Regions from separate parts of the Pseudomonas nanhaiensis genome, predicted to be linked through region 1. Evidence: predicted binding sites of a transcription regulator. Region 1 holds the regulator's gene; each other region holds the start of a gene.
What was found. The regulator LexA, encoded in region 1, represses DNA repair genes until DNA is damaged. The targets are predictions, from matches to a motif close to CTGTNTNNNNANACAG.
Positions count from the first base shown of each region.

Region 1 (9,839 bases):
GGTGCGCTCAATCGATGTCACTCGGCGCCAACTGGGTGATGAAATGGATCGATTGGCTCGCCAGGGTTATCGCCTGCACCTGCACACAGCCTGGACGCAACCGCTCGGACTGGGTAATCCGATTGCCGTGAGCGACGATGATGCCACCTCCTCCCCGGACGCCGGGGTGGACCCCTTGCCGCGCGTGCAAGGGCTGGTTTCAGTCAAGCAGAACCAGGGCCTGGAAGCGGACGTGTCATTCTGGCTGAATCAGGGAACAGCCGACGGCAGGCTGGTCACCGAGAAGCTGCGCCAGACCCGCAGGTTGCGTCTCGATGAAACGCATTACCTTGATCATCCCAGCCTGGGCGTCCTGATACGTGTGTGGCGTGCGGACTAGACTTCGGCAACGAACGTTCTGAGCACCGACCGGATCTGTTCCATTCCGCTGCTCAGCACGGCTTCGATGTCTGCCATGGTGATCGCGCCTTCGGCTTTCCCTGCAGCCGGATTGACTACCAGCGCCAGACAGACGTAGGGCAAACCCAGCTCCCGGGCGAGCGCTGCTTCGGGCATCGCAGTCATGCCGACGATGTCGCAGCCGTCTGCCTCCATGCGTCTGATCTCGGCCGTTGTTTCGAGACGCGGCCCCTGCGTGACGCCATAGGTGCCGTGGGCGCTATGGTCTATGGACAATCGTTCGAGTACGCCGACCAGCGTCTGGCGAAGCGATTCGTCATAGGGCTGCCCGAAGTCGATATGCGTAACGAAATCGAGATCGGTTTCGAAGAAGGTCGAATCACGCCCCCAGGTGTAATCCACGATCTGGTCCGGCACGCACAAATGACCGGTACCCATAGCCGGATGAATGCCGCCTACCGCATTGACCGATAGAACGACGTCAGCGCCGGCCTCCTTCAATGCCCACAGATTCGCCCGATAATTCACCTTGTGGGGCGGAATTCGGTGCGGATCGCCGTGCCGGGCCAGAAACAGCACCTCTCGTCCGGAGAGTAGCCCCTTGCGCACTGTCGAGGAGGGCTCGCCGAACGGGTTGTTCAGGCACACTTCATCGGTCAAGCGGAGGTCGTCCAGCCGGCTCAGGCCCGTACCGCCAATGATCGCTACGCGTCTGTTCATGCCAGCTCCCCCCGCTGGGCGGGGCTCCCGCCAAACCCGTCCCTCGCGCTATCGACGCGTACCGGGTCCGGTACATGCAGCGTCGAGGTCGGGAACGCTATCTCGGCACCCTGCTCGTCAACGATCGCCAGGATCTTCAGCAATACGTCCTCCTTGATCCGGTGGTACTCCGCCCAGACGGTGGTCACGGTGAAGCAGTAGACGAAGAAATCCACGGATGACGGCGCGCAGCGGTCGAAATAGACCATCTGCGTCTGGTCCTGTGCGATATCGGCATGTTCGGCGACCATCGCTCGCACGGCTTCGAGTATCGGTTGCATGCGCTGTATGTCGTCATAGCGGATGCCAATGTGCTCATAGATGCGCCTGTGCGTCATCCGCGAGGGGTTCTGCACGACGATGTTGTTGAAGATGGAGTTCGGCACGTAGAGCGGCCGCTTGTCGAACGTACGTATGCGGGTCAATCGCCAGCCGATGTGCTCGACTGTCCCTTCTATGTCCTTGTCGGGTGAGCGCACCCACTCGCCTACGGCAAAGGGACGATCGAGGTAGATCATCAACCCGCCGAAGAAATTCGCCAACAGATCCTTTGCCGCGAAGCCGACCGCAATGCCCCCAATACCGCCGAACGCCAGCACGCCCGATACGCTGTAGCCCAATGCCTGCAGTACCACCAGACCCGCCGTAAGGATGACCGAGATTCGCAGCAACTTGCCTATCGCGCTGACCGTCGTTTCATCGAGCGGCTTGGTACGATAGTTCGGATCTACCAGGCGTTCTTCGACCTGCAGCATAAGACGAAGAAGGAACCAGGCGAGCAGCACGATCAACAGGATCTGCTGCATCGAATCCAGAACGCCAGCGACATCCTCGTCCATCTGCGCGGCGGTAATCTGCCCCGCCCATAGCAGACCCATCGTCCAGATCAACACCCAGAGCGGGCGTCTTGCCGCCAGCACCAGCGCATCGTCCCAGATTGAGCGGCTGCTAAGGGCGCGCCGCTCGACACGGTCCAGTATCAGCTTCCCCACATATGCCAGCACAAGGGAAGCGAAGATAATGGCAAACACCTGGTACATCCAGGCGTCCCCCACGAGCTGCAGGGCGTCGGTGGGTAGTGCTTCGATCAAGTCGTTCATGCCAGGCTTTCGATCAGTCCGTTGTGCTTGAGCAAGGTCATGGCGCGCGACCACTGGGGATCGTGCTTGTAGTCAATTCCAGGACTACGACGGGCCAGCATCCTGGGCAGGCGCGCTCCAGGCTGTATGCCGATCCGCTGGGCATGCGCGAGCGCTTGCTCGGCCGCACCACGATCATTGCAAACCAGCAACATGTCACAGCCGGAGCGCACTGCAGCGTCAACCCGCTCGGACATGCCGCCTACCGCATGCGCGCCCGCCATGGTGAGATCATCGCTGAAGATGACCCCGTCAAAGCCGAGCTCCTCGCGAAGAATCCGTTGCAGCCAGGCAATCGAGAATCCAGCGGGGAGGCTATCGATTGCGGGGTAGATCACATGCGCCGGCATGATCCCGTCAAGCACGCTGGCAAGTGCGGCGAAAGGCTTCAGATCGCTGGCGCGAATCGCTTCTTCCGAGCGATCATCCACCGGGAGCGCTACGTGCGAATCCGCCTCGGCCCAGCCGTGCCCGGGAAAATGCTTGCCGGTTGCGGCCATGCCCGCCCTGTGCAGGCCGGCGATATACGCCCTGCCCAGCCGAATGAGCTCGTCGGCATCCCCGCTCAGCGAGCGATTGCCGATCACCTCGCTGCGACCGTAATCCAGATCGAGCACGGGTGCGAAGCTGATATCGATACCACAAGCCAGCATTTCCGTCGCCATCAGCCAGGCGGCTGCTTCGGCCACCTCCTCGGCGTTGTCTGGCGCCTCGGAGCAGATACGACCCAAGGCCGGCAACCGGACGACATCGCGACGCAACCGCTGCACCCGGCCACCCTCCTGATCGATGGCAATGAGCATGTCCGGCCGCTCGGAGCGAATCGCTCGCACCAGCTCGCGCACTTGTGCAGGAGACTCGGTATTGCGTGCAAACAGAATCATACCGCCTACCTGCGGTTGGCGAAGCAGATGGCGGTCTTCCGGCGTTAGCCAGGTACCAGCCACGTCAAGCATCAGGGATCCCTGAATCAAGGTTGTGTCTCCGAGGTAAATTCGATCAGACGGTCCACCGGATCGGTCGGCGTCTCGTCTATATAAACCGGGCAGCCCGCAGGGGTCTGCTCGAACAGCGCGAGCATGTCGTCGTTGCGCAGCCGGATGCAGCCGTGAGATAGCGGCTGCCCCATGGGTTGGTCGTCACCGGTTCCATGCAGATAGATGAAGCGACGCTGGGAATCCACGGCGCCGCCGCGGTTGAAACCGACCTGCTCGCCACAGAGCCAGAGGATGCGTGTGAGAATCCAGTCGCGACGCGGATGCAGCCGTACCAGATCCTCGCTCCAGACCTCACCGGTGGGACGACGCCCGATGAACACCGAACGCACCGGCAGACCTTCGCCAATCCGGGCACGGACCCGGTGAAGCCCGCGAGGCGTGCAGCCACTCCCCTCGTGCTCACCGACGCCGTTGACAGCGGTGGACACGTCCACAACGCAAGCTGCCTCGCCATTGGCGAAGCCCGTCAGGCGTTGGTGGGGGATCGAAATGTGGATCCAGTCGAGTCGCATGCACGTCTCCGGTGAAAGTGCACACGATAACGGATCAGGCCTCCGCAGTTAAGTGCGTCAGGCGGTTTCTGCCACGCCCGTTTCAGCGGCCGCGATCGTATGCAGACCACCTTCGGCGCGCATGCCCGCCGCCAGAAACGGCACCATCAGGCGCAGCACTTCATCGACCCCGTTGTGCGTGCCGAATTCTGACTCGGCGATGGCCCGTAGCGCCTTCATGCTGGACATCGTGAACGCCGCGCTGCCGAGCATGAAATGAACGCGCCAGAAAAGCTCGCTGGGAGGAATCGCCGGCGCTGCCTTCAACAGCAGGTTCATGTAACGCTGGAAAACCCGGCCATACACTTCGCCGAGATACTTGCGAAGATGCCCCTGGCTCTGGCTGAAAGCCAGACCCAGCAACCGCATGAAGATCGACAGGTCATTGCCACTGCGAGGTTTGACCTGCAGCGCCTGACGAACGAGCATCTCGAGCAGTTCCTCGATATCGGGCTCGGTCGATCCGGCCGCCTGCTGGCGGTCAAGCTCTGCCTCCAGACTGTTGACGAAGGGGTTGAGGAAGCGCACGAAGACCGCCTGAATGAGCGCTTTCTTCGAGCCGAAGTGATAGTTGACCGCAGCCAGATTCACCCCCGCCTTGCTGGTGATGAGTCGCAGGGACGTTTCAGCGAAGCCTTTCTCGGCAAACAGTTGTTCGGCAGCGTCGAGAATGCGCTCGACAGTATCTGACTGGGCCATAAAAAGCCTTCCTGAGCAAAACGGATGTTTGAAACATACGTTTCAAACGACTTCCCGTCAACCTGCCCTCGTTTGCAGTTGCTCTCCAGTGTCGACGACGAACGCAGCGAAGCCGTCACAAGCACTTGCCGAGTGGTCTGAACTGTATATAATCACAGCTACTGTATAAACAGACAGGTACGCTTCCATGCAGAAACTGACGGCGCGGCAACAACAGATCCTGGCCTTCATCAAGGAGTACATGGACAGCAACGGCTATCCGCCTACGCGAGTGGATATTGCCAAGGAACTCGGCTTCAAGTCACCCAATGCCGCCGAAGATCACCTTCGGGCGCTGGCGCGCAAGGGTGCGATAGAGATGATACCCGGCGCCTCGCGCGGTATTCGTCTGCCCGAGACCGAAGCGGCCAACGACGACCAGCTTCCGATCATCGGACAGGTCGCTGCGGGCGCGCCGATCCTTGCGCTGGAAAACATCGAAGACCATTGCCGGCTCAATCCGGAATTCTTCAGACCCAAGGCGGACTACCTGCTTCGGGTCAAGGGAATGAGCATGAAGGATATCGGCATCCTCGATGGCGACCTGCTCGCGGTACATCGCACCAGCGAGGCGCGAAACGGACAGATCATCGTGGCGCGCATCGGCGACGAAGTGACGGTCAAGCGCTTTCACAAACAGGGCCGAAAGGTTTCGCTGATTGCCGAGAACCCGGACTTCGCCCCCATTGAAATCGACCTGTCGGAACAGGAACTCATCATCGAAGGTTTGAGCGTCGGCGTCATTCGCCGCTAGGAGCACAACATGCAGTATGCTCGTAATTCGCAGACACTGGATCAGTTGAGCCTGTTTCAGAACGCCTGGATGGCTTCACGGGCGCGCATGGCGCCATCGGTAATCTCCGCTGAAAGAACGTCAGCGCCGGCGCGTCGGGTAAGCAGGGAATGTACCGCTGTCGCATTACATGAAAGCGGCTACAGCGAGATGGCACTGAATGGTCCGCCACGTCAGTGCCTGCAGTGGTTGGCACCCGTACTGCGTGAACTGAGTCATTCCTCGGCCACGGGCTGGCTTACGCTGATCGACCCACCTTCCGAAGTGAGCCTCCATTGGCTCCGGTCTGCAGGCCTCGATTCCGGACGCATTCTGATCATTCGCAGCCGTCAGGGCATGGATGCCCTGTCTCTATGCTGCAAGGTACTCAGTGGAGGGAAAAGTCACACCGTGGTGAGCTGGCTGGCCAGCGACGCTCGTGCGTCCGCAATGTTGACCCGGGCCGCAGCTGCTGGCAACTGCAGCAGCCTCAATGTTCGGTTGGATTCCAGCTGCGCTGCCTGACCAGGCCCAGGCAGCCCGAAGGGCTGCCTGGGATGCATTCAATGTAGTACGCGATCTTCCGGGACGAAGTCGTCGTCTTCCACGACCTGTCCGGCCAGTTGCATACCGGCGCTGATCATCGCCTTGGCCACATCAATGTGATGGCCGTTCAGAAAGTCCTTGGCATCTGCCGAGAACTCGATGACGACCAACGGCTCCCCGTCGTCATCGGAACGTCGCAGGACGACCTTGCCATTGGCGAGCTCAACGATCTCGAGAAAGGGTGAAGGCATATCGGTTCCTCTGTGTAGCAAGGCAGCAGTTTACCACAGAGTCCCCGCCTACCGGAGCGCAGCTACCACTCGACCATGCCTTCCCGATAGCGGTTCACGCGTTCCGCGAGGGCCGCCAGCGCCTCTTCCGCGTCACTCAAAGACCACTCTCTGGCATTCGTCAGCGCGTTGCTGGCGAGGATCAGATTGTCTGCTTCAGGCTTGCTGTCCTGCGGTACCGGCGGAGCCTGTAGCTGCTGCCAGCCGCTGAGCAGCCGACTCAGCCAATTGTCCTGGGCCGTGGCCAGTTCGCTCAGCTCCGCCAGCTCAGGGCCCGGAAAGCGAACGGCAGCGTCACCCTGCAACACCGCTTCGACACTGCGTGCGTCCATCAGTGGCCACCGGTAGCGATCGGCGACTTCATGAATCACCCCCAGCACGCCGCGATACAGATGAAGCAATGCGTGTTCGCGATGATAAGCACTCTGGGTAACGCTATCCAGCGCGCCGGACTGGCTGACTTCACGCCAGGAAGCCACTGCCTTCCTGGCGAAGTACAGCGCCTGATTGGTACGGGTATAGACTTCGTTTGCCATGCAGACCTCGCCTACTTCTTGCTTTTGCTCCGAGCGTCGTCGACGTTCCAGCGCTTGCCGTCGTGAAAGGCACGCCAACCAGTCGGCTTGCCTTCGAGCTCGCTCTGGACATATTGCTCCTTAGTCTTGCGACTGTAACGCACAACCGTCGGATTCTTGTCCGGGTCCTGCGTCGGGGCATCCAGCAGAAAGTGGTACTTCGGGTCGATCTCGTCGCGATGGGGCAATAGTTCACGCACCAGCGGAGCACGCGTTTCCCGGTTTTTCGGGAACTGGCTCGCCGCAAGGAACAGGCCGGACGCGCCGTCGCGGAGGACGTACACATCGTCGACCTTGTCGCAACGCAGCTCCGGCATCTTCACCGGATCCATCTTCGGCGGCGCAGCCTCCCCGTTCTTCAACAGCTTGCGGGTGTTCTTGCATTCGCCGTTGGTGCAGCCAAAGTACTTGCCAAAGCGGCCGGTCTTAAGCTGCATTTCGCTGCCGCACTTGTCGCACTCGATCACCGGGCCGTCGTAGCCCTTGATCTTGAACTGGCCCTGTTCAATTTCGAAGCCTGCGCAGTCAGGGTTGTTGCCGCAGACATGCAGCTTGCGATGCTCATCGACAAGGTAGCTGTCCATCGCAGTGCCGCACAGCTTGCAGCGGTGTTTGGCGCGCAGAACGCGAGACTCACCCTCTTCGTCGTCCGCAGCCACCTCGTTGCCTGGCACCAGGTTGATGGTCTCCTTGCAGCGCTCTTTCGGCGGTAGCGCATAACCGGAGCAACCAAGGAATACACCAGTGGACGCAGTGCGAATCATCATCGGCCGACCACATACCTGGCAGGCGATGTCGGTCAGCGTGGGTACGTTGGCGCGCATACCGCGCTCGCCGTCGGCAGCCTCGGCGTTAGCGAGCTTCCTGCTGAAGTCGGCGTAGAAATCGTCGAGCACCTTCTTCCAGATCACCTCGCCCTGCGCCACGTCGTCAAGCGACTCTTCCATGCGCGCCGTGAAGCTGTAGTCCATCAGGTTGGGGAAGCTTTCGCTGAGCCGGTCCGTGACGATGTCGCCCATCTTCTCCGCGTAGAAACGACGGTTGTTGAGCTCGACATAGCCGCGGTCCTGGATGGTCGAGATGATCGACGCGTAGGTGGACGGACGGCCAATGCCGCGCTTTTCCAGCTCCTTGACCAGACTTGCCTCGGAATAGCGTGCCGGGGGCTTGGTAAAGTGTTGCTTGGGCTCCAGCGTATTGAGCTTCAGCGCATCTGCAACGTTCACCTCGGGCAGCACTTCGTCTTCGCCACCCTTGCCCTGTGGCGGCAGCACACGGGTATAGCCATCGAACTGCAGAATGCGACCCTTCACACGCAATTCAAAGGCACCGGCTTCGGCGGTGATACTGGTGGACAGGTATTTGGCAGGCGGCATCTGGCAGGCAACGAACTGCCGCCAGATCAACTCGTACAGCCTTTCGGCGTCACGTTCCATGCCCTTGAGATCAGTGGACTTGAGCTTCACATCGGACGGACGGATCGCCTCGTGCGCTTCCTGAGCACCTTCCTTGCTGCTGTAGGAGTTCGGCTTCTCGGGCAAGTATTTGTCGCCGAACGCCTTCTTTATATAGCTGCGCGCCATGTCGACGGCATCGGCCGACAGATTGGTCGAGTCGGTACGCATATAGGTGATGTAACCCGCCTCGTACAACCGCTGGGCCATCATCATGGTTTTCTTGACAGAAAAGCCCAGTCGAGTACTCGCCGCCTGCTGCAAGGTCGAGGTAATGAAAGGCGCGTTCGGGCGTGTACTGGTGGGCTTGTCTTCCCGCTTGGTGACGGTGTAGCTCGCGTTTTCGAGCTTGGCCAGCGCGGCATCTGCCTGCGCCTTGTTCAGCGGCCGGAAAGCCTCGCCTGATTCCTTCACCACCTCGAAGCGCGCCGTCTCGCCCTTTGGGGTATTCAGCAGCGCATGTACTTCCCAGAACTCTTCCGGAATGAACGCACGAATCTCGCGCTCACGATCGACGATCAGCTTGACCGCCACCGACTGGACGCGACCGGCCGACAGACCCCGGGCGATCTTTTGCCAGAGCAGTGGTGAGACCATGTAGCCCACAACCCGGTCGAGGAACCGACGCGCCTGCTGGGCGTTGACACGGTTGATGTCGAGCTCGCCAGGCTTGGAGAAAGCTTCCTGGATAGCCTTTTTGGTGATCTCGTTGAACACCACGCGCTTGTAGCGGCTTTCGTCGCCACCGATCGACTCGCGCAGATGCCAGGCAATGGCTTCTCCCTCGCGGTCCAAATCCGTGGCGAGATAGACGGTATCGGCGTCCTTGGCCAGGCGCCGCAGCTCATCAATGACCTTTTCCTTGCCCGGCAGGATTTCGTAATGGGCTTTCCATCCGTTTTCCGGATCGACACCCATCCGCTTGACCAGCTGCATGCGCGCCTTGGTCTGTTTGTCCATTTCCGGAGCCGAGGCGGCCTTGCGCCCACCCTTGGGTTTGGTGTCCGATTTGCCGCTGCCACTTGTTGGCAGGTCGCGGATATGCCCGATACTCGACTTTACGACGAAATCGTTACCCAGGTACTTGTTGATCGTCTTGGCCTTGGCCGGCGATTCCACAATGACCAGTGCTTTTCCCATGAGTAGATGTATTCCTAGCTCTATCGAATCCGGTCGCCCGTGAGGGCTGATAATGGCCGGCGCTGCACCTTGAAGTGACAAGCAGCCCGGAGCGCCAGAGCCTACACGTCTTCGCCGACAAAGGTAAAGCGTGGATATGCTTCGCCGTCGATGGTGACCTGCTCTGTGAACATGGAAAGCGGACGCACCCAAAGGTCGTACTCCCCGTACAGCGTACGGTAGACCACCAGTTGCTCCTCGGTCTCGGAGTGTCGCGCAACGCCGACCACCTGATAATCCTTTCCTTTATAGTGGCGATAGCGCCCTGGACGAACTTCCATAAAAACTCCTCAATAAAAAACCGGGGCACTTGGCCCCGGTTTTTTCGGCTCGACGCGCTTAGACGCGTTCGAATACGGTGGTGATACCCTGGCCGAGACCGATACACATGGTCGCGATACCAATGGTGCCACCCTGCTCTTCCATGACGTTCAGCAAG
Region 1 is NZ_CP073751.1:2,021,313-2,031,151, forward strand. Features, by position in the region: gene KEM63_RS09115 (CsiV family protein) at 1-379, shown strand, start outside; gene KEM63_RS09120 (S-methyl-5'-thioinosine phosphorylase) at 376-1,119, opposite strand; gene KEM63_RS09125 (mechanosensitive ion channel family protein) at 1,116-2,258, opposite strand; gene nagZ (beta-N-acetylhexosaminidase) at 2,255-3,253, opposite strand; gene KEM63_RS09135 (L,D-transpeptidase) at 3,268-3,807, opposite strand; gene KEM63_RS09140 (TetR/AcrR family transcriptional regulator) at 3,865-4,545, opposite strand; gene lexA (transcriptional repressor LexA) at 4,733-5,338, shown strand; gene KEM63_RS09150 (SulA-like leucine-rich domain-containing protein) at 5,348-5,881, shown strand; gene KEM63_RS09155 (hypothetical protein) at 5,920-6,153, opposite strand; gene KEM63_RS09160 (DUF6586 family protein) at 6,216-6,728, opposite strand; gene topA (type I DNA topoisomerase) at 6,740-9,361, opposite strand; gene KEM63_RS09170 (DUF1653 domain-containing protein) at 9,463-9,681, opposite strand; gene fadA (acetyl-CoA C-acyltransferase FadA) at 9,740-9,839, opposite strand, start outside.

Region 2 (9,839 bases), 1.2 Mb from region 1:
ATCCCGTCGCTCACCCATGATCGCTTCGTCGCGGCTGGTGCCCGGCACGAAATCACCGGCCAGGCGCGCAAGCCGATCATTTTCAAACCACAGGGTGATGCGCTCCTGCTGGCGCGGCTCATGACCGGCACGCAGGCTATACAGATAATCCCAGCGGTCGGGAGCGAATGTATCCTGAATCAGCGGGGTACCCATGATGAAGCGGACCTGTCGGGTGGTCATTCCCGGGCGTAGCTGGTCGACCATGTCCTGGGTAACGACATTGCCCTGCTGAACATCAATCCTGTAGACGCCGGGAAAGCCGCAGCCAGCCAGCGTGGCGGTGGCGAGACACAGGAGGATACAGAGGATTCGGTTCAGACTGTTTGGCATCGCGTGGTAACATCCACTATCGTGAATTGGCTGAATGGCCCTGAATCATACCCGACAGATCCAGCCCTGCGAAGCGCTGAACGAGAAACTAGCAATGGTAGAGAATCAAGAACTTAGAAAGGCCGGTCTGAAGGTGACGTTACCACGCGTCAAGATCCTGCAGATGCTGGACAGTTCCGAAGACCGTCACATGAGCGCCGAAGACGTCTACAAGGCGCTGATGGAAGCAGGCGAAGATGTTGGACTGGCGACCGTGTACCGGGTTCTTACCCAGTTCGAGTCCGCAGGCCTGGTGGTGCGGCATAATTTTGATGGCGGCCATGCGGTGTTCGAGCTGGCAGACGGCGACCATCATGACCACATGGTGTGTCTGGACAGCGGCGAGGTGATCGAGTTTTTCGATCCCGAGATCGAACGACGTCAGCGTGAAATCGTCAAGGAGCACGGCTACGAGCTCGTCGACCACAACCTCGTGCTTTACGTCAAACGCAAAAGCTGAGCCCTCGAACACCAGGGCACGTCTCGCCGGCGTGCTGGCTCACTGGTTCACCACACGATTTGAAATAGTGCGCGCCGTATCGCCCATGACGCGGCGCGGGCTGCCATCAGGTTGCGGATATCAGCTTGCGCGCGTGAGCAAGCGACTCCTCCGTCAGGTCTATACCGCCGAGCATCCTGGCTACTTCCTGGACCCGACCGGCTTCATCCAGCTGATCGATCCGGGTGCGCGTCGAAGTCTTGCTTTGCTCCTTGCGCACGAACAGATGCTGGTGCCCCTGCGCTGCAACCTGCGGCAGGTGCGTGACGGTCAACACCTGTCCACGCGCCCCCAGCTGGCGCAATAATCGGCCCACGATCTCTGCAGTCGGCCCGCCTATACCCACGTCCACCTCGTCGAATACCAAGGTCGGTACGCGAGATGTCTGAGCAGTGACCACCTGAATCCCCAGGCTGATACGCGACAGTTCGCCGCCTGAAGCCACCTTGGCAAGCGGCTTGGCTGGCTGCCCGGGGTTGGCGCTGACCAGAAACTCCACCGTCTCCAAGCCGGTGGGCGCGTAGCTTTCAGGTTTGTTCGAGGTGAGCTGCACGCTTACCGCTCCGCCGGGCATGCCCAGCTGTTGAACCTCTCCGGTGACCGCTGCAGCCAGCCGGACTGCGGCTTTCTGGCGCTGTTCCGACAATTGTGCTGCGAGCTCGCGGTAGTGCTTTTGATAGGCTTCCAGTTCTTCTGCGAGCTTTTCTGCGTCTGCACCCTGCTGTTGCAGGTTTTCCAGTTCGTCGATCAGCCGTTGCTGAAGCGCCGGCAGCTCATCAGGATTGATGCGGTGCTTGCGGGCCAGATCGTATATGACGCCGAGACGCTCCTCGATCTGCTGCTGCCGCTCGGGGTCCGCTTCAAAATGGTCCAGGTAGCGGGTGAGTTCTCCGACGGCTTCTTCGACCTGAATCTGCGCGCTGGCCAGCAGGCTGTTGGCCTCATCCAGATTGCGGTTGTGCGTGTTCAGGTTGCCGAGTCGCTGCAGGCTTGCGGTGAGCGCCTGCAGTACGCTACCGCTGTCGTTTTCGCTGCAGAGGTTGATGACCTGCTGGCAGGAGTGGGTTATGTGCTCGGCATTGGCCAGCTGGCGCTGGTCGTCTTCCAGCTGTTCGAGCTCGCCGTCTTGCAGGCTCAGGTTATCCAGTTCTTCAAGCTGGTACGTCAGCAGCTGTACTCTGGAGGTAAATTCCTCTCCTTCCTGGCTGGCCTGGTGCAGCGCCTGCTCAGTCTGGCGGCAGCGTTGCGCCGCGAGCTGCACCTGGCGGGCCAGTTCGCCCGCACCAGCGAACGCGTCGAGCATCCGCCGCTGCGTATCGGGCTTGAGCAGCGATTGATGTTCATGCTGACTATGGATGTCGATCAGCATTTCACCCAGCGCCTTAAGATCCTGTTGCGGGCAGGGGCTGCCATTGATGTAGCCCCGCGAACGACCTTCAGCGGTAACCACGCGACGCAGGATCACCTGGTCATCACTGGACAGGTCGCGCTCCTCCAGCCACTGGCGCGCCTCGGGGATATCGGAAATGTCGAAGGTGGCCAGAAGGTCGGCCTTGTCAGCACCGGGGCGCACTGCGCCGCTGTCTGCGCGATCGCCCAGCGTAAGGGCGAGAGCGTCCAGCATGATGGATTTCCCGGCGCCGGTTTCTCCGGTCACCGCCGTCATGCCGCCGCCCAGCTCGAGTTCGAGGTGGTCGACAATCGCATAATTGTTTACCGCGAGATGCACAAGCATGACAGGCCCTCGATGACGTTGGTCTGGTTATTTATACAGTACTCGGTTCGAGCAGTTCAAGTGCTCCCGATCGGCTCGGTCAGCCCTTGAAGCTGCACGGAACGACCCCATATACAGGAGCACTGCAGCCTTCGGGCTGAACCCGACGTGGTGTTAAAAGCCTTTACTCGATTTGACAGGAGATTTGCATGGCGGACGAACAGAAACAGGAGCTGAACGATCAGGAGCCGGTACTCAACCCGGAACAGAACAATACTCCTGCCGATGACCTGGCCGCTCGCGTGTCCGCGCTGGAAGAACAACTGGCGACCGCGCAGGATCAGGCTCTGCGCGCTGCAGCAGACGTACAGAATGCGCGCCGCCGAGCGGAGCAGGAAATCGAAAAGGCGCACAAGTTCGGCCTGGAGCGCTTCGCCACCGAGCTGTTGCCGCTGCTCGACAGCCTTGAGCGCGGCATGGAGTTGTCCGATGCCAATGACCCGGCGATCAAGCCGATGCGCGAAGGCATGGAGCTGACGCTGAAAATGTTCACCGACACGCTGGCGCGATTCCAGATCGTTGCCGTCGACCCCCATGGCGAGCCCTTCGATCCTGAGTTGCATCAGGCAATGGCTATGGAAGAGCGCGACAACGTCGAGCCGAATACCGTCATTCGCGTGTTCCAGAAGGGTTATACGCTCAGTGGCCGCCTGCTGCGTCCGGCGATGGTCGTGGTCAGCACGCCCGCCAGCGACCGACCGGAATCGCCTTCGATCGACGAGAAGGCTTGAAATCGATCCGGTCGACCCAATCTAGGGTTCATCGACAGTTAACTTGGTCGCCGACGTGCGCGGCCAGCAGATTCGGAGATATATAGATGGGCAAGATTATCGGTATTGACCTGGGGACTACCAACTCCTGCGTCGCTATCATGGAAAACGGCACGGCAAAGGTGATCGAGAACGCTGAAGGCGCTCGCACTACTCCGTCCATCGTCGCTTACACCAAAGACGGCGAGACGCTGGTCGGCCAGTCGGCCAAGCGTCAGTCGGTGACCAATCCGCAGAACACCCTCAACGCGGTCAAGCGTCTGATCGGTCGCCGGTTCGAGGAAGATGTCGTCCAGAAGGACATCAAGCTCGTGCCTTACAAGATCATCAAGGCTGACAACGGTGACGCCTGGGTTGAAGTCAAGGGCGAGAAGATGGCGCCGCCGCAGGTCTCTGCGGAAGTGCTGAAGAAGATGAAGAAAACCGCTGAAGATTACCTTGGCGAGCCAGTCACCGAAGCGGTCATCACTGTCCCGGCGTATTTCAACGACAGCCAGCGTCAGGCGACCAAGGATGCCGGGCGTATCGCTGGTCTCGACGTCAAGCGCATCATCAACGAGCCGACGGCGGCCGCCCTGGCCTATGGCATGGACAAGTCGCGTGGCGACTCGACCATCGTCGTGTATGACCTTGGCGGCGGTACCTTCGACGTGTCGGTGATCGAGATTGCCGAGGTCGATGGAGAGCATCAGTTCGAAGTACTGGCCACCAACGGCGATACCTTCCTCGGCGGGGAAGACTTTGACATGCGCCTGATCGACTATCTGGCGGATGAGTTCAAAAAGGAAAATGGCGTCGACCTGCATAACGATCCGCTAGCATTGCAGCGTCTGAAGGAAGCGGCCGAGAAGGCCAAGATCGAGTTGTCTTCGAGCAACCAGACCGATGTGAACCTGCCGTACATCACCGCAGATGCCTCCGGTCCGAAACACCTGAACGTCAAGGTGACCCGCGCCAAGCTGGAGTCTCTGGTAGAGGAGCTGGTGAAGCGCAGTATTGAGCCGTGCCGTGTAGCGATGAAGGATGCAGGTCTCGACGTATCCGAGATCGATGAGGTCATTCTGGTCGGTGGGCAGACGCGTATGCCGCTGGTGCAGCGCACCGTCGCCGAGTTTTTCGGCAAGGAGCCACGCAAGGACGTTAATCCGGACGAAGCCGTTGCCGTGGGTGCTGCCATTCAGGGCGCGGTGCTGGCCGGTGACGTGAAGGATGTGCTGCTTCTGGATGTGACGCCGCTGTCGCTGGGTATCGAAACCATGGGCGGTGTGATGACCACGCTGATCGAGAAGAACACCACTATCCCGACCAAGAAGTCTCAGGTGTTCTCCACGGCCGACGATAACCAGACTGCAGTGACCATTCACGTGCTGCAGGGCGAGCGCAAGCAGGCCGGGCAGAACAAGTCGCTGGGCCGTTTCGATCTGGCCGACATTCCGCCGGCGCCGCGCGGCGTGCCGCAGATCGAAGTGAGCTTCGATATCGATGCCAACGGTATCCTCAACGTATCGGCCAAGGACAAGGCGACCGGCAAGCAGCAGTCGATCGTGATCAAGGCGTCTTCTGGTCTGTCCGACGATGAAATCGAGAAGATGGTGCGTGATGCCGAAGCGAACGCGGAGGAAGACCGTCGTTTCGAAGAGCTGGTAACCACCCGCAACCAGGGCGACCAGCTGGTGCACGCCACGCGCAAGACGCTCAAGGAAGCGGGCGACAAGGCAACCGACGCAGAGAAGAGCGCGATCGAATCCGCTCTGGCGGACCTCGAGCAGGCGATCAAGGGCGATGACAAGGCTGAGATCGAAGCGAAGATCAACGCACTGTCCGAGGCATCCGGTCCGCTCGTGCAGAAGATGTATGCCGAGCAGGCGCAGGCCGCCCAGGGCGCAGAGGCTGGTGGCGACGCTGGTCAGGACGGCGCTGATGATGTGGTCGACGCCGAGTTCGAAGAGGTCAAGGACAACAAGAAGTAAGTCCTTGGGAGTGGGCGGCGGCAGTTGACTGCAGGCGACGCGGGAGCTAATCCCGCGTCGTCGTTTGTGCCCCGAGCCCCCAAAAGCGAAGGAAATCGAGACGATGGCCAAGCGTGATTATTATGAAGTGCTGGGCGTGGAGCGCGGCGCAAGCGATGCCGAGCTGAAGAAAGCCTACCGGCGCCTGGCGATGAAATTTCATCCGGACCGCAATCCGGACGATAAGGAAGCGGAAGACAAGTTCAAGGAGGCCAACGAGGCCTACGAAGTGCTGACCGACCCGAACAAGCGGGCTGCCTATGATCAGTACGGGCATGCTGGCGTCGATCCGAACATGGGGGCGGGTGGTGCAGGCGGTTTCGGCGGGGCGAATTTCTCGGACATCTTCGGCGATGTATTCGGCGACATCTTCGGCGGCGCCGGGGGTGGGCGCGGGCGTTCGAGTGTCCAGCGCGGCAGCGATCTGCGGTATACGCTCGAGCTCGATCTGGAAGAAGCTGTCCGTGGCACCTCGGTCACCATCCGGGTGCCTACCCTGGTGTCGTGCAAGACCTGCGACGGCAGTGGCGCAAAGAAGGGTACTGCGCCGGTCACCTGCACCACGTGCGGTGGTCATGGTCAGGTGCGCATGCAGCAGGGGTTTTTCTCCGTACAGCAGACCTGTCCTCGATGTCACGGCACGGGCAAGATGATTGCCGACCCGTGCAATGACTGTCATGGTCATGGTCGTGTAGAAGAACAGAAGACGTTGTCGGTGAAAGTGCCGGCGGGCGTTGATACCGGCGACCGCATTCGCCTGGCTGGCGAAGGCGAAGCCGGGGTGAATGGCGGACCCTCCGGTGATCTTTATGTCGTGGTGTCGGTGCGCGAGCACAAGATATTCCAGCGCGATGGCAAGAACCTTTACTGTGAAGTGCCGATCAGTTTCGCCGATGCTGCGCTGGGAGGCGAGCTGGAGGTGCCGACCCTCGATGGCCGGGTTAAGCTGAAGATTCCGGAGGGCGCCCAGACCGGGAAGCTGTTCCGGCTTCGTGGAAAAGGGGTCACGCCGGTGCGCGGTGGCTCCGCCGGGGACTTGCTCTGCCGTGTGGTTGTCGAGACGCCGGTTAACCTGACCAAGCGTCAGCGCGAGCTGCTTGAAGAGTTGCGCGAGACGCTCGAAGTGGAAGGCAGCAACCAGTCGCCCCGGGCCAAGAGCTGGTTCGAAGGGGTGAAGAACTTCTTCGAGGACATGAAATTTTGACCGGGGCAGACATGAGAAGGATCGCCGTAATCGGTGCAGCCGGACGCATGGGCAAGACGCTGATCGAAGCCGTCAGTCAGGCCGAGGGCGCGGTGTTGGCCGCTGCCATCGAGCGCCCGGAAAGCTCCCTGCTGGGGGCTGATGCAGGGGAGCTCGCCGGCGTCGGTCGCCTGGGCATCCCTGTCACCGACAGTGTCGAGGATGCCGTCGAGCAGTTCGACGTGCTCATCGACTTCACTCATCCGACTACCACACTGGTCAATCTGGCCGTCTGCCGCGAGGCCGGGAAGGCTCTGGTCATCGGAACAACCGGATTCACCGAGGCGCAGAAGCAGCTCATTGCCGAGGCGGCTCGAGACATTCCCATCGTGTTTGCGCCGAACTTCAGCATCGGTGTGAATCTGTGCCTCAAGTTGCTCGACATGGCCGCTCGGGTAATGGGCGATGATGCTGATATCGAAGTTATTGAAGCGCATCATCGACACAAGGTCGACGCGCCGTCCGGTACCGCGCTGCGCATGGGCGAAGTGGTCGCCGATGCGCTGGGGCGTGATCTGAATCAGGTTGCGGTCTATGGGCGCGAAGGCCAGACGGGTGCGCGCGATCGTCAGACCATCGGTTTTGCGACGGTTCGCGCTGGAGACGTGGTGGGTGACCACACGGTGCTTTTCGCTACTGAGGGTGAGCGGGTAGAGATCACTCACAAGGCATCCAGCCGGATGACCTTCGCGCGCGGCGCGGTCCGTTCGGCATTGTGGTTGGCAGACCGTGAGCGCGGGCTCTACGACATGCAGGATGTATTGGCGCTGAGATAGAAGCGGGATGTAAAAAAGCCGGCGACGCGCTCTTCGCGTCGCCGGCTTTTTTGTGGGCGATCAGCTGGCGCCGAGAACCTGCTCGCGGGCCAGGTTGTCGAGCGTCTCGGTGTTGCGCAGCAGATAGAAGGCGGCGATGGTCGGAACCCAGTCCGATGCATAGTTCAGCAGTCGTGGCTGGATGAAGCTGTATTGCTTGTCCAGCTGGTTGAAGGTGCCGCCCAGATCGGGGAACAGGCTACGCAGCTGTGCCGAGCGGCTGACGATGCGGTCGTTCATTGCGGCGAAGACGCCATCGCCTGTCTCAACGAAATACACGCCTACCGAGCTGAACATGTTGTTTTGATACAGCAGCAGGATCTGATGGGTTTCAAGGCTCTGCTGGTGAAGCGCCAGGAGCTTTTCCGGGGCCTCGGTCGACAGCTCCAGGTAGAGCTGAGCGGCGATCTTGTCCATCCGTCCGTGGGCCTGCATGATCTGGTTCACTGTCGCAAGGCTGTAATGGGCCTCTTCGCCCGTCATGCCTTCCAGCTGGCGGATCAGCCTGACGAACTCGTCGTAGGCATATTCCAGCTCCATCGGGCTGCCAGCCTGGCGCAGCAGCGTGTTCATGCTGGCCAGCGCGCTGTTGTAAGCTTCCCGATTGCCGGGTTCGCGTACCCGTTCAAAGAGGTTGTTGTCGATCAGCATGTAGGTCGCCGCGACATAGCCTTCGCTGCGAAATTCGTGGAGGTTCTGAAGCCGCTGCAGGTCTGCCTGGGCGAAGGGTGCCGCCATGCACAGCAATGCGAGCACGAGGAAGCGGTTCAAGTGCATTCTCATGGTGATGTCCCTAACTACATTGTTGTTGTTGTTCTGCCACTGCGGAAAGTCGACCGCGCCGCAGCTGCAATCCTTTTCAATGTCGGTTTTATCACAGTTCCTGCACACTTTGAAATACGACCAAGCGCTCAAACTGCGGTCTTCTATCGGATTTCCGCGCGACTCACAGTGGATATTTACGGGTCTAGCCGGTAGACTACCGCGCTAATCTTTCCACCAGCGCATTTGACAATGCCTTGAAGCGGGATGAAGTGTCTCAAGCACCTCATTCCCGCTTTTGTGCAGCCCGCGTTTAGCCAAGCGTGTCAGCCTTTCGGAGGTTTTCTTGTCCAAGCCAGCCATTCTCGCCCTCGCCGACGGTAGCATCTTCCGCGGCGAGGCCATCGGCGCCGACGGTCACACCGTCGGTGAGGTCGTCTTCAATACGGCCATGACCGGTTATCAGGAGATCCTGACCGATCCTTCCTACGCTCGTCAGATCGTAACGCTGACCTATCCGCACATCGGCAACACCGGTACCACCGAAGACGATGCCGAGTCATGGAAGGTCTGGGCAGCCGGTCTGGTCATTCGTGATCTGCCGCTCGTTGCCAGTAACTGGCGCAAGCAGCAGACGCTGTCGGAGTACCTCAAGGCCAATGGCACGGTCGCCATCGCCGGTATTGATACCCGTCGGCTGACGCGCATTCTGCGCGAGAAGGGTGCGCAGAATGGCTGCATTCTTGCGGGTGAAGACGCCACCGAAGAACGCGCCTTGCAATTGGCCCGCGAGTTCCCCGGGCTCAAGGGAATGGATCTGGCGAAGGAGGTCAGCGTCAAGGATCGCTACGAGTGGCGTTCCAGTGTCTGGTGTCTCGAGACCAATCGCCACGATGAGATTGCCGCCGAGAATCTGCCCTACCACGTGGTGACCTTCGACTACGGCATCAAGTACAACATCCTGCGCATGCTCGTCGCGCGCGGCTGCCGGGTGACCGTCCTGCCGGCGCAGTCGACTGCCAGTGAAGCGCTCGAACTCAACCCGGATGGCGTTCTGCTCGCCAACGGTCCTGGCGATCCGGAGCCATGCGACTACGCGATCCGCGCCATTCGCGAGCTGCTGGAAACCGACAAGCCGATCTTCGGCATCTGCCTGGGCCACCAGCTCCTCGCTCTGGCTGCAGGCGCACGTACGGTGAAGATGCCCAGCGGGCACCATGGTGCCAACCATCCGGTACAGGACATGAAAACCGGACAGGTGATGATCACCAGTCAGAACCACGGCTTCGCGGTGGAGGAGGCGACCCTGCCTTCGAACGTGCGGGCAACGCACAAGTCGCTATTCGATGGCACCCTCCAGGGCATCGAGCTGATCGACAAGCCTGCGTTCAGCTTCCAGGGTCATCCTGAAGCCAGCCCGGGTCCGCACGATGTCGCCCCGCTGTTCGATCGTTTCATCGACGCCATGGCCAAGCGCCGCTGAGCCACCAAGGATTCCAAGACGACTATGCCAAAACGTACAGACATTCAAAGCATTCTGATCCTCGGTGCCGGCC
Region 2 is NZ_CP073751.1:3,186,635-3,196,473, reverse strand. Features, by position in the region: partial or broken gene KEM63_RS14645 (outer membrane protein assembly factor BamE) at 1-372, opposite strand, end outside; gene fur (ferric iron uptake transcriptional regulator) at 467-871, shown strand; gene recN (DNA repair protein RecN) at 978-2,645, opposite strand; gene grpE (nucleotide exchange factor GrpE) at 2,834-3,415, shown strand; gene dnaK (molecular chaperone DnaK) at 3,502-5,424, shown strand; gene dnaJ (molecular chaperone DnaJ) at 5,528-6,667, shown strand; gene dapB (4-hydroxy-tetrahydrodipicolinate reductase) at 6,679-7,482, shown strand; gene KEM63_RS14610 (hypothetical protein) at 7,543-8,304, opposite strand; gene carA (glutamine-hydrolyzing carbamoyl-phosphate synthase small subunit) at 8,630-9,766, shown strand; gene carB (carbamoyl-phosphate synthase large subunit) at 9,791-9,839, shown strand, end outside.
Region 2: the regulator LexA is predicted to act here: its motif matches at 2,669-2,684, upstream of recN (DNA repair protein RecN).

Region 3 (9,839 bases), 790 kb from region 1:
GCGCTGGCAGGACGAGGCGGCATGCATCGGTGCGGATGACACCGGCTGGCAGGTGCGGTGGGAGCCTGGGGTGTCGGGTTAGAGACGGTTTCAGCCGGGCTTTGCGATTGAGCAAACCGGGGTCCTCTGGTATTCTGGCTTCCCATCTTGACGAGACTTTGGTCTCCCTTCGATTCCTCTGCGGCCGGCGGTCGCCTAACAGTCAATCTACGGGTTTTTATGACGCGCTACATCTTCGTCACGGGTGGTGTTGTATCTTCATTGGGCAAGGGTATCGCCTCGGCATCGCTGGCAGCGATCCTTGAAGCGCGCGGCCTGAAAGTCACCATGCTCAAGCTGGATCCGTACATCAACGTCGATCCGGGCACCATGAGCCCGTTCCAGCATGGTGAGGTGTTCGTCACCCACGATGGCGCCGAAACCGATCTCGATCTTGGCCACTACGAGCGCTTCGTCAAGGCGACGATGAGCCGGGCCAACAACTTCACCGCCGGTCGTGTCTACGAGCACGTGCTGCGCAAGGAGCGCCGCGGTGACTACCTGGGCGCGACCATCCAGGTCATTCCGCACATCACCGACGAGATCAAGAGCCGCATCATCAAGGGTGCAGGCGACGCTGATGTGGCGCTGGTGGAAATCGGCGGCACCGTAGGCGATATCGAGTCGCAGCCGTTCCTCGAGGCGATCCGCCAGTTGCGTGTGGAAGTCGGCGCGCGCCGCGCGATGCTCATGCACCTGACGCTGGTGCCGTACATTGCCACCGCCGGCGAGACCAAGACCAAGCCGACGCAGCACTCGGTCAAGGAACTGCGTTCCATCGGTCTGCAGCCTGACGTGCTGATCTGCCGTTCCGATCATCCGATCGACCTGTCCTCGCGCCGCAAGATCGCGCTCTTCACCAACGTGGAAGAGCGCGCGGTCATCGGCCTGGAAGACGTCGACACCATCTACCGCATTCCCTCGGTCCTGCACGCGCAGGGTCTGGACGACTTCGTCGTCGAGCGTTTCGGTCTGGAGTGTTCGCAGGCGGATCTGTCCGAATGGGACCGCGTGGTCGACGCCAAGCTGTACCCGGAGAAGGAAGTGACCATCGCCATGGTCGGCAAGTACATGGAGTTGCTGGACGCCTACAAGTCGCTGATCGAGGCGCTCAGCCATGCCGGTATCCAGAGCCGCACGAAGGTCAATGTGCGCTATATCGATTCCGAAGATATCGAGCAGAAAGGCCTCGAGCTGCTGGAAGGCGTCGACGCCATTCTGGTGCCGGGCGGCTTCGGTCTGCGCGGTGTCGAGGGCAAGATCGCCACGGTGCGCTATGCCCGCGAGAACAAGATTCCATACCTTGGCATTTGTCTGGGTATGCAGGTTGCAGTCATCGAATACGCGCGCGATGTACTCGGCTGGGCGGACGCCAACTCGACCGAATTCGACAAGACCAGCACGCATCCGGTGGTGGGCCTGATTACCGAATGGCAGACCGCTTCGGGTCAAATGGAGCAGCGTTCGGAAGACTCGGATCTCGGCGGGACCATGCGGCTCGGTGCGCAGGAATGTGCCTTGACCGCCGGTTCACGCGCGCATGACTGCTACGGTCAGGATGTTATCGTCGAGCGTCATCGCCACCGCTATGAGGTCAACAACAACCTGTTGCCCGATCTCGAAGCGGGTGGACTGAAAATTACCGGTCGTTCGGTAGACGGTGCGCTGGTCGAGATGGTCGAAGTGGCCGACCACCCGTGGTTTGTCGCGTGCCAGTTTCACCCGGAGTTCACTTCCACGCCGCGTTATGGGCATCCGCTGTTCAGCGGCTTCGTGAATGCCGCCATTGCCCAGCGTGCCGTCAAGGCCTGAGGACCAGCAATGACCCAGAAGACCATCACCGTTGGCGACATCCAGATCGCCAACGACAAGCCGTTCGTGCTGTTCGGAGGCATGAACGTGCTGGAGAGCCGCGATCTTGCGATGCAGATCTGCGAGACCTATGTCGAGATTACGAGCAAGCTGGGCATTCCTTACGTGTTCAAGGCCAGCTTCGACAAGGCCAATCGCTCTTCCATCAGTTCGTTCCGTGGACCGGGCATGGAAGCAGGCCTGCGCATCTTCGAAGAGATCAAGCAGACCTTCAACGTACCGGTGATCACCGATGTGCACGAACCGCATCAGGCTGCTCCGGTGGCCGAGGTTTGCGACATCATTCAGCTGCCTGCCTTTCTCTCGCGCCAGACTGATCTGGTGGTGGCCATGGCCAAAACCGGTGCCGCGATCAATATCAAGAAGGCCCAGTTTCTCGCTCCCCAGGAAATGAAGCACATCCTCACCAAGTGCGTTGATGCCGGAAACGACCGACTGATCCTTTGTGAGCGGGGTTCGAGCTTCGGCTACAACAACCTGGTGGTCGACATGCTCGGCTTCGGCATCATGAAGCAGATGGGCTATCCGGTGTTCTTCGATGTGACCCACGCTTTGCAGATGCCCGGCGGGCGCAGTGACTCGGCCGGCGGCCGTCGCGCTCAGGTCACTGATCTGGCCAAGGCAGGCATGAGTCAGGGGCTGGCAGGCCTGTTCCTTGAAGCGCATCCCGATCCGGACAACGCCAAATGCGATGGCCCCTGTGCGCTGCCTCTGAACAAGCTCGAACCGTTCCTCTCGCAGCTCAAGCAACTGGATGATCTGGTCAAGGGATTCCCGACGCTCGAAACCGCGTGAACTTGTCGCGTCGGACCTGATCTACTTTCGGACGATTCATATGGAGATAGCATAATCATGGCAAAGATCATCGACATCAAGGGACGTGAGGTCCTCGATTCGCGCGGCAACCCGACCGTCGAAGCGGATGTGATTCTGGATGGCAATATTATCGGCAGCGCCTGCGCCCCGTCCGGCGCCTCGACTGGCTCGCGTGAAGCGCTTGAGCTGCGCGATGGCGACAAGAGTCGCTATATGGGCAAGGGTGTACTCAAGGCCGTGGCCAACATCAACGGTCCGATCCGTGAGCTGCTGATGGGCAAGGATGTGACCGATCAGGTCGCACTCGACCGCGCCATGATCGAACTCGACGGTACCGAGAACAAGGCCAAGCTCGGCGCCAATGCCATTCTCGCCGTGTCGCTGGCTGCCGCCAAGGCCGCCGCCCAGTCCAAGGGCATCCCGCTGTATGCACACATTGCCGATCTGAATGGCACGCCCGGCCAGTACAGCATGCCGGTGCCGATGATGAACATCATCAACGGTGGCGAACACGCTGACAACAATGTGGATATCCAGGAGTTCATGGTCCAGCCGGTTGGCGCCAAGACCTTTGCCGATGCGCTGCGCATGGGTGCTGAAATCTTCCATCACCTCAAGGCGGTCCTCAAGGCCCGTGGTCTGAGCACCTCGGTTGGCGATGAAGGTGGCTTCGCGCCGAACCTCTCGTCCAACGAGGATGCGCTGGGCGCCATCGCCGAAGCCGTGGCCAACGCTGGCTACACGCTGGGCGGCGACGTCACCCTGGCGCTGGACTGCGCATCCAGCGAGTTCTACAAGGACGGCAAGTACGACCTGGCCGGTGAGGGCAAGGTGTTCGACGCGGCCGGCTTCGCGGATTACCTGGCTGGTTTGACGCAGCGCTACCCGATCATCTCCATCGAAGACGGCATGGATGAGTCTGACTGGAACGGCTGGAAAGTGCTCACCGACAAGATCGGTGAGAAGGTTCAGCTGGTTGGTGACGATCTGTTCGTCACCAACACCAAGATCCTCAAGGAAGGGATCGACAAGAGCATCGGGAACTCGATTCTGATCAAGTTCAACCAGATCGGCTCGCTGACCGAGACCCTCGAAGCCATCCAGATGGCCAAGAAGGCTGGCTACACTGCCGTGATCTCGCACCGTTCCGGTGAGACCGAAGACAGCACCATCGCCGATCTGGCGGTAGGTACCGCCGCCGGTCAGATCAAGACTGGTTCGCTGTGCCGTTCCGACCGCGTTTCCAAGTACAACCAGCTGCTGCGCATCGAAGAGCAACTGGCCGGGCAAGCCCCGTACAAGGGGCGAGCCGAGTTCCGCGGCTAAGCCACAGTTGCGTTCCGGTTCAACAAGGCGCGCCGCCAGTCGGCGCGCTTTTTCGTTGGGACGTGGCAATTGGCTTGCGCGCCGATTAGTATCTGCTCACTGAATCGCTGCCCGCTGGAGGCTGGACGTTGTGAAATGGCTCTGGATTGCCGCCCTGGTTTTGCTGGCTGGCCTGCAATACCGCCTATGGGTAGGCGAGGGCAGCTTCGCCCATGTCGCTCAGCTCAAGCAGCAGATCGCTGAACAGCAGCAGGAAAACGAGCAGCTGCTCGAGCGTAATCAGGTGCTCACTGCAGAAGTGCTGGAGCTCAAGCAGGGCCTGGAAACCATCGAAGAACGTGCCCGCCGCGAACTCGGCATGGTGCGCGAAGGCGAAACCCTGTTCCAGCTCAGCAACGAATGACGGCGTCGCCTTCATTCTGGGTCGTGATCCCCGCCGCCGGTGTCGGCGCGCGGATGAACGCCGATCGGCCCAAGCAGTATCTCCCCCTGGGTGGTCGCACCCTGATCGAACACACCCTCGACTGTTTTCTTGATCACCCAGGCCTGCGCGGCCTGGTCGTCAGCCTGTCGGCAACGGACGGTTACTGGCCGACCCTGGCTTGCGCGGCGGACACGCGCATCCAGCGTGCTGCCGGCGGTGCCGAGCGAGCCGACTCGGTGCTCGCCGGCCTTGAGCGGCTGTCGACGCTGGGCGCCGCACCTGAAGATTGGGTACTGGTGCACGACGCGGCGCGACCCAACCTGGCTCGTGCCGATCTGTCGCGGCTACTGGCGTCCCTGGTAGACGACCCGGTTGGCGGTCTCCTGGCGGTTCCGGTCCGCGATACGCTGAAAAAGGCCGGGCCGGATGGCCGGGTAACGGCCACCCCGGACCGCAGTCTGTTCTGGCAGGCCTACACGCCGCAGATGTTCCGCCTTGGGATGCTACACGACGCGCTGAAACGGGGGCTTGCCGCTGGTATCGCGATTACCGACGAAGCGTCGGCCATCGAATGGGCGGGTCATGCCCCAAGATTGATTGAGGGGCGAGCCGACAACATCAAAGTGACGCGGCCAGAAGATCTCGACTGGCTGGCCAGTCTGCTGCGCTGAGCTAGCCGTCGCTACCTGCGCTTCGTCATACCGCCATTCACTGCCTGGTTCGTGCAAAAAAGCCGATCGCGCCAGTAGAGAGACAATTTGAAGTACCATACCGCGGCGCGACCTGAGTTATCATCGTCTTCATCAGGCGATCGCTGAGACGCTGGTTTCAACCGATCGGCTAGCGAGCTAACAAAAGAGGAGAAAAGCATGAGCCGTCAGGCAAAAGCCGTGGTTTGCCGTGAATGGGGTCAGCCCGTTCAGGTAGAGACCATCACCGTCGATGGGCCCAAGCGGGGTGAAGTCACCATCAAGGTCGCTGCATGTGGTGTGTGCCACAGCGATCATTCGGCAACGACCGGCAAGATTCAGTACCCACCGCCGCTGGTTCTGGGCCATGAAGCCGCCGGTGTGGTGGTGGAAGTCGGCGAGGGCGTGACCGAGTTGAAGGAAGGCGACTACGTCGTCAGTACCTTCATCACCATGTGCGGCAAATGCCGTAACTGTGTTCGCGGCCGCCCGGTCCTCTGTGAAAATGCTCGCAAGTCTCTGGTTACTCTGCCCGATGGCACGGTTCGCACCCACGGCAAGGATGGCGAAGACCTCAACGTGTTCGGTGCCTGCGGCGTAATGGCAGAATACGCGACCATGCACGTGGACAACTGTGTGAAGATCGAGGAAGGCGTGCCCATGTCCAGCGCAGCGCTGGTTGGCTGCGCAGTGATTACCGGCGTCGGTTCGGTGTTCAACACTGCACAGCTTGAGCCCGGTTCGCGAGCCGTGGTGTTCGGCATCGGCGGTGTGGGTCTGAACGTGATCCAGGGTTGCGTCACTGCCGGGGCCGAAATGGTCATTGCCGTGGACACCAACGAGTCGAAACTGGAAATGGCCAAGGAGTTCGGCGCCACCCACACCATTAACATCAAGGATGTGGAAGACGTCAGCAAGGCGATCAAGAAGCTCAGCGGTGGTGGTGTCGACTACGCGTTCGAATGTGTGGGTAACGGCAAGGTCGTCGAGCAGGCCTACAAGGCACTGGGCCGCGCCGGCACGGTCGTTGTCGTCGGCGTGGCAGACATGCAGGACAAGACCTCCTTCAATACCTTTTCGCTGCCGGCTGACGAGCGCACCATCAAGGGTAGCTGGCTGGGTTCGGCACGGCCGCAGTACGATTTCCCAAAGATTCTCAATCTGTACAAGGCCAATCGTCTCAAGCTTGACGAGCTGGTGACCAAGACCTACAGCATCGACGACGCTCCCCAGGCGTTCCAGGACATGCTGGACGGCAAGAACGCCCGGGGCGTGATCGTTTTCGAATAACCCGGGTTTACGCTGCTGTATCGACGGGTACCGGACCGCTGTCCGGTACCCGTTTTTTATTGGCGCTCCGCAGTCCTGCTTCTTTAGCCTTCCTCTCATCTGTCACCGATTGACCCGCGCCTGCCGAATGATATGCTGTATGTATATACAGTATAAAGGCGGTATGTATGCTTCTTTTCATTGATATCCCGTTTCCTGCGCACCCCGGCGTTCATTGATCATGGGCTCGGTTGTCGCACTCGAAACGCTTTTGGATGAACGGCGCGTCTGGCGTGGTCAGGCGCTGGCCGAACCTGCCGGCGTACAGCCGACCGGTCATGCCGTGCTCGATCAGGCGCTCCCGGCGGGAGGCTGGCCCGAGGCAGCGCTGAGCGAGATTCTGCTGCCCGCTGAAGGTGTCGGTGAGCTTCAACTGCTGTGGCCTACGCTGGCGCGGCTGACGCAGGCCCGAGAGCGCATCGTTCTGGTAGCACCGCCGCATATCCCATTCCCCTGGGCCTGGCAGGTGGCCGGAATCGATCTGCGCTGGATGAACATCATTCGCTGCAGTGCTCGGGAGGCCCTCTGGGCCACCGAACAGTGTCTGCGCTCGGGCAGTTGCGGAGCGGTGGTGTGCTGGCCGGAAAGAGCCGATGACCGTTCATTGCGCCGATTGCAGGTAGCCGCCGAAACCGGTCAGACGCTGGCTTTTGCCTACCGTCCGGTTGGCGAAGCGGTGAATGCTTCTCCGGCAGCCCTGCGTCTGGTCTTCGATGGGCCAGGACAGGTACGGGTGCTCAAGTGCCGGGGTGGCCTGGCGCCGGCTCGCTCCATTTCGCTTGTAGCGGGGCGGTAATGCCATGCGCTGGGCCTGTATTCTCCTGCCTCAATTGGCGATGGACGCCGCGCTGCGTGGCCGCGAGGATCCCGATGCCCCGCTGGCGCTGATTACCGGCCCGGCACAGCGCCGGGTGCTGCAGGCAGTCAACGCAGCTGCCCGTGAACTGGGTCTGCGACCGGGGCAGACGCTCACCGCGGCGCATGCGCTGACGCGCAGCTTCAGCACCGCCGAATACGACGTGGCGCAGATCGACCATTGGCACCGCTTTCTCGCCGCCTGGGCTTACCGGTTCAGTTCGCATGTAAGCCTGGATTATCCCCGTGCGCTGCTACTCGAGGTCGAGTCCAGTTTCAGCCTGTTTGGCCCCTGGCCGCGCTTCGAAGCGCGGTTGCGTGAAGAATTGACCAGCCTGGGGTTCCGTCACCGCATTGTTGTGGCGCCCAATCCGGCCGCTGCACGTTTTCTGACCAACGTACATGACGGGCTCGCCGTAGCGGATCGACAGACGCTCGGGGCGATCCTGGGCAGCATGCCGGTCTCGCGCTGCGGATTCGATCGCGACACGGCAACAGCTTTTGAGCGCATGGGGCTGCGACGCTTCAGGCAATTGCTGGACTTGCCGCGGGACAGCCTGGCTCGACGCTTTCCCCGAGAAGTCCTTCAGCATATCGATACCCTGCTGGGTGATCGCGCCCTGGTGCTCGGCTGTTATGCGCCCCCGGATGAATTCGACCAGCGCATCGAGCTCAATTTCGATGTGGAGTCCCATCAGGCATTGCTGTTTCCCTTGCGCCGCTTGACTGGTGATCTGGCGGCCTTTCTGGCTGGTCGGGACAGCGGCGTACAACGCTTCATCCTGTCACTGGAGCACCGGGAAGGCCCCGATAGTGATGTGCCGGTCGGTCTGCTCGGCGCCGAGCGCGATCCGTCCATGCTATTCGAATTGGCTCGAGGGCGCTTCGAACAGTTGCAGATTCCCGGCCCGACTCAGGCGTTGCGGCTGGTGGCCCGTGACCTGCCGGCCTTTGTTCCGGAGCACCGCGAACTGTTCGAGGAGCGTCCGCAGCAGTCGGTGCCCTGGGAACAACTGCGTGAACGGTTGCGAGCGCGGCTGGGTGACGAGGCGGTGCAGGGCGTTCATGCCCTGGCTGACTATCGACCCGAAGCCGCATGGCGCATGGCCGCAGTCGGACATGTCGGCAAATCGGCCGGGCTGCCGCCACGACCGGGCTGGCTGCTGCGCGAGCCCATCGTCCTGCACGAGTTTCTTCCGCGTGTGCTGGCCGGACCTGAGCGTATCGAGTCTGGCTGGTGGGATGGGTGCGACGTGCGCCGCGACTATTACCTGGTACAAACCCGCGACGGCCAGTTGGCCTGGGCCTATAGCTGCGTCGACCAGCCGGGGCGACTGATGTTGCATGGGTGGTTCGCATGAGCGGTTACGCTGAATTGCACTGTCTGTCGAATTTCAGCTTCCAGCGTGGCGCATCGAGTGCCGAGGAGCTGTTCAAACGCGCCGCTCAGCACGGTTACCGCGCTCTGGGCATAACCGATGAATGCACTTTGAGCGGCATCGTGCGCGCCTGGCAGGCGTCAAAGGAAACAGGCGTGCCGCTGATCATCGGCAGTGAAATGCGTATCGAGCACGGGCCCAGGCTGGTCCTGCTGGTGGAAAACATCGACGGTTACCACAGTCTCTGCCGCCTGATTACCCTGGCTCGCCGGCGCACGGTCAAGGGTGAGTATCGGGTGCTGCGCGAAGACCTGGACGGTGCGTGCAAGGGTCTGATGGCCCTGTGGTTGCCCGATTCGCCGGACGATGATGCGACCGGTGAATGGCTCAGGGACCTGTTCGGTGTCCGGTTGTGGCTCGCCATTGAATTGCATTGTGGAGCGGATGACGCCGAGCGTTTGCGTGGCTTGCAGACGCTGGCGCAGCGTCTGGGGCTGCCGGCTGTCGCCAGTGGTGATGTCCATATGCACGCGCGCGGCCGCCGTGCCCTGCAGGACACCATGACCGCCATTCGTCATCACTGCACAGTGGCCGAAGCCGGCTACCGGCTGTATGCCAATGGTGAACGACATCTACGCAGCATCGACAGACTCTCGGGCATCTATCCCCCGGAGCTGCTCGCAGAAACCCTGCGCATTGCCAAGCGCTGCCAGTTCGATCTTGGCCAGCTCAAGTATCAGTATCCGCATGAGCTGGTCCCGGTTGGCCACAGCCCCAGTAGCTGGCTGCGTGAGCTGACTGAGCAGGGTGCGCGCTGGCGCTGGTCAGAGGGGATCACCGAACAGGCTCGGGAACAGATCGAGAAGGAGCTGAGCCTGATCGCCGAGATGGGTTATGAAAGCTACTTTCTCACCGTGCATGACATCGTGCGCTACGCCCGCGAGCAGGCGATTCTGTGTCAGGGTCGCGGTTCCGCGGCCAATTCCGCTGTGTGCTACGCACTGGGCATCACCGAGATCGACCCGTCACGTTCGAGCCTGTTGTTCGAGCGCTTTCTGTCCAAGGAACGTAACGAGCCGCCGGATATCGACGTCGACTTCGAGCATGACC
Region 3 is NZ_CP073751.1:2,809,881-2,819,719, reverse strand. Features, by position in the region: gene tilS (tRNA lysidine(34) synthetase TilS) at 1-82, shown strand, start outside; gene KEM63_RS12820 (CTP synthase) at 220-1,851, shown strand; gene kdsA (3-deoxy-8-phosphooctulonate synthase) at 1,861-2,706, shown strand; gene eno (phosphopyruvate hydratase) at 2,764-4,053, shown strand; gene ftsB (cell division protein FtsB) at 4,184-4,456, shown strand; gene ispD (2-C-methyl-D-erythritol 4-phosphate cytidylyltransferase) at 4,453-5,148, shown strand; gene KEM63_RS12795 (zinc-binding dehydrogenase) at 5,347-6,456, shown strand; gene imuA (translesion DNA synthesis-associated protein ImuA) at 6,677-7,291, shown strand; gene KEM63_RS12785 (Y-family DNA polymerase) at 7,296-8,711, shown strand; gene KEM63_RS12780 (error-prone DNA polymerase) at 8,708-9,839, shown strand, end outside.
Region 3: the regulator LexA is predicted to act here: its motif matches at 6,592-6,607, upstream of imuA (translesion DNA synthesis-associated protein ImuA).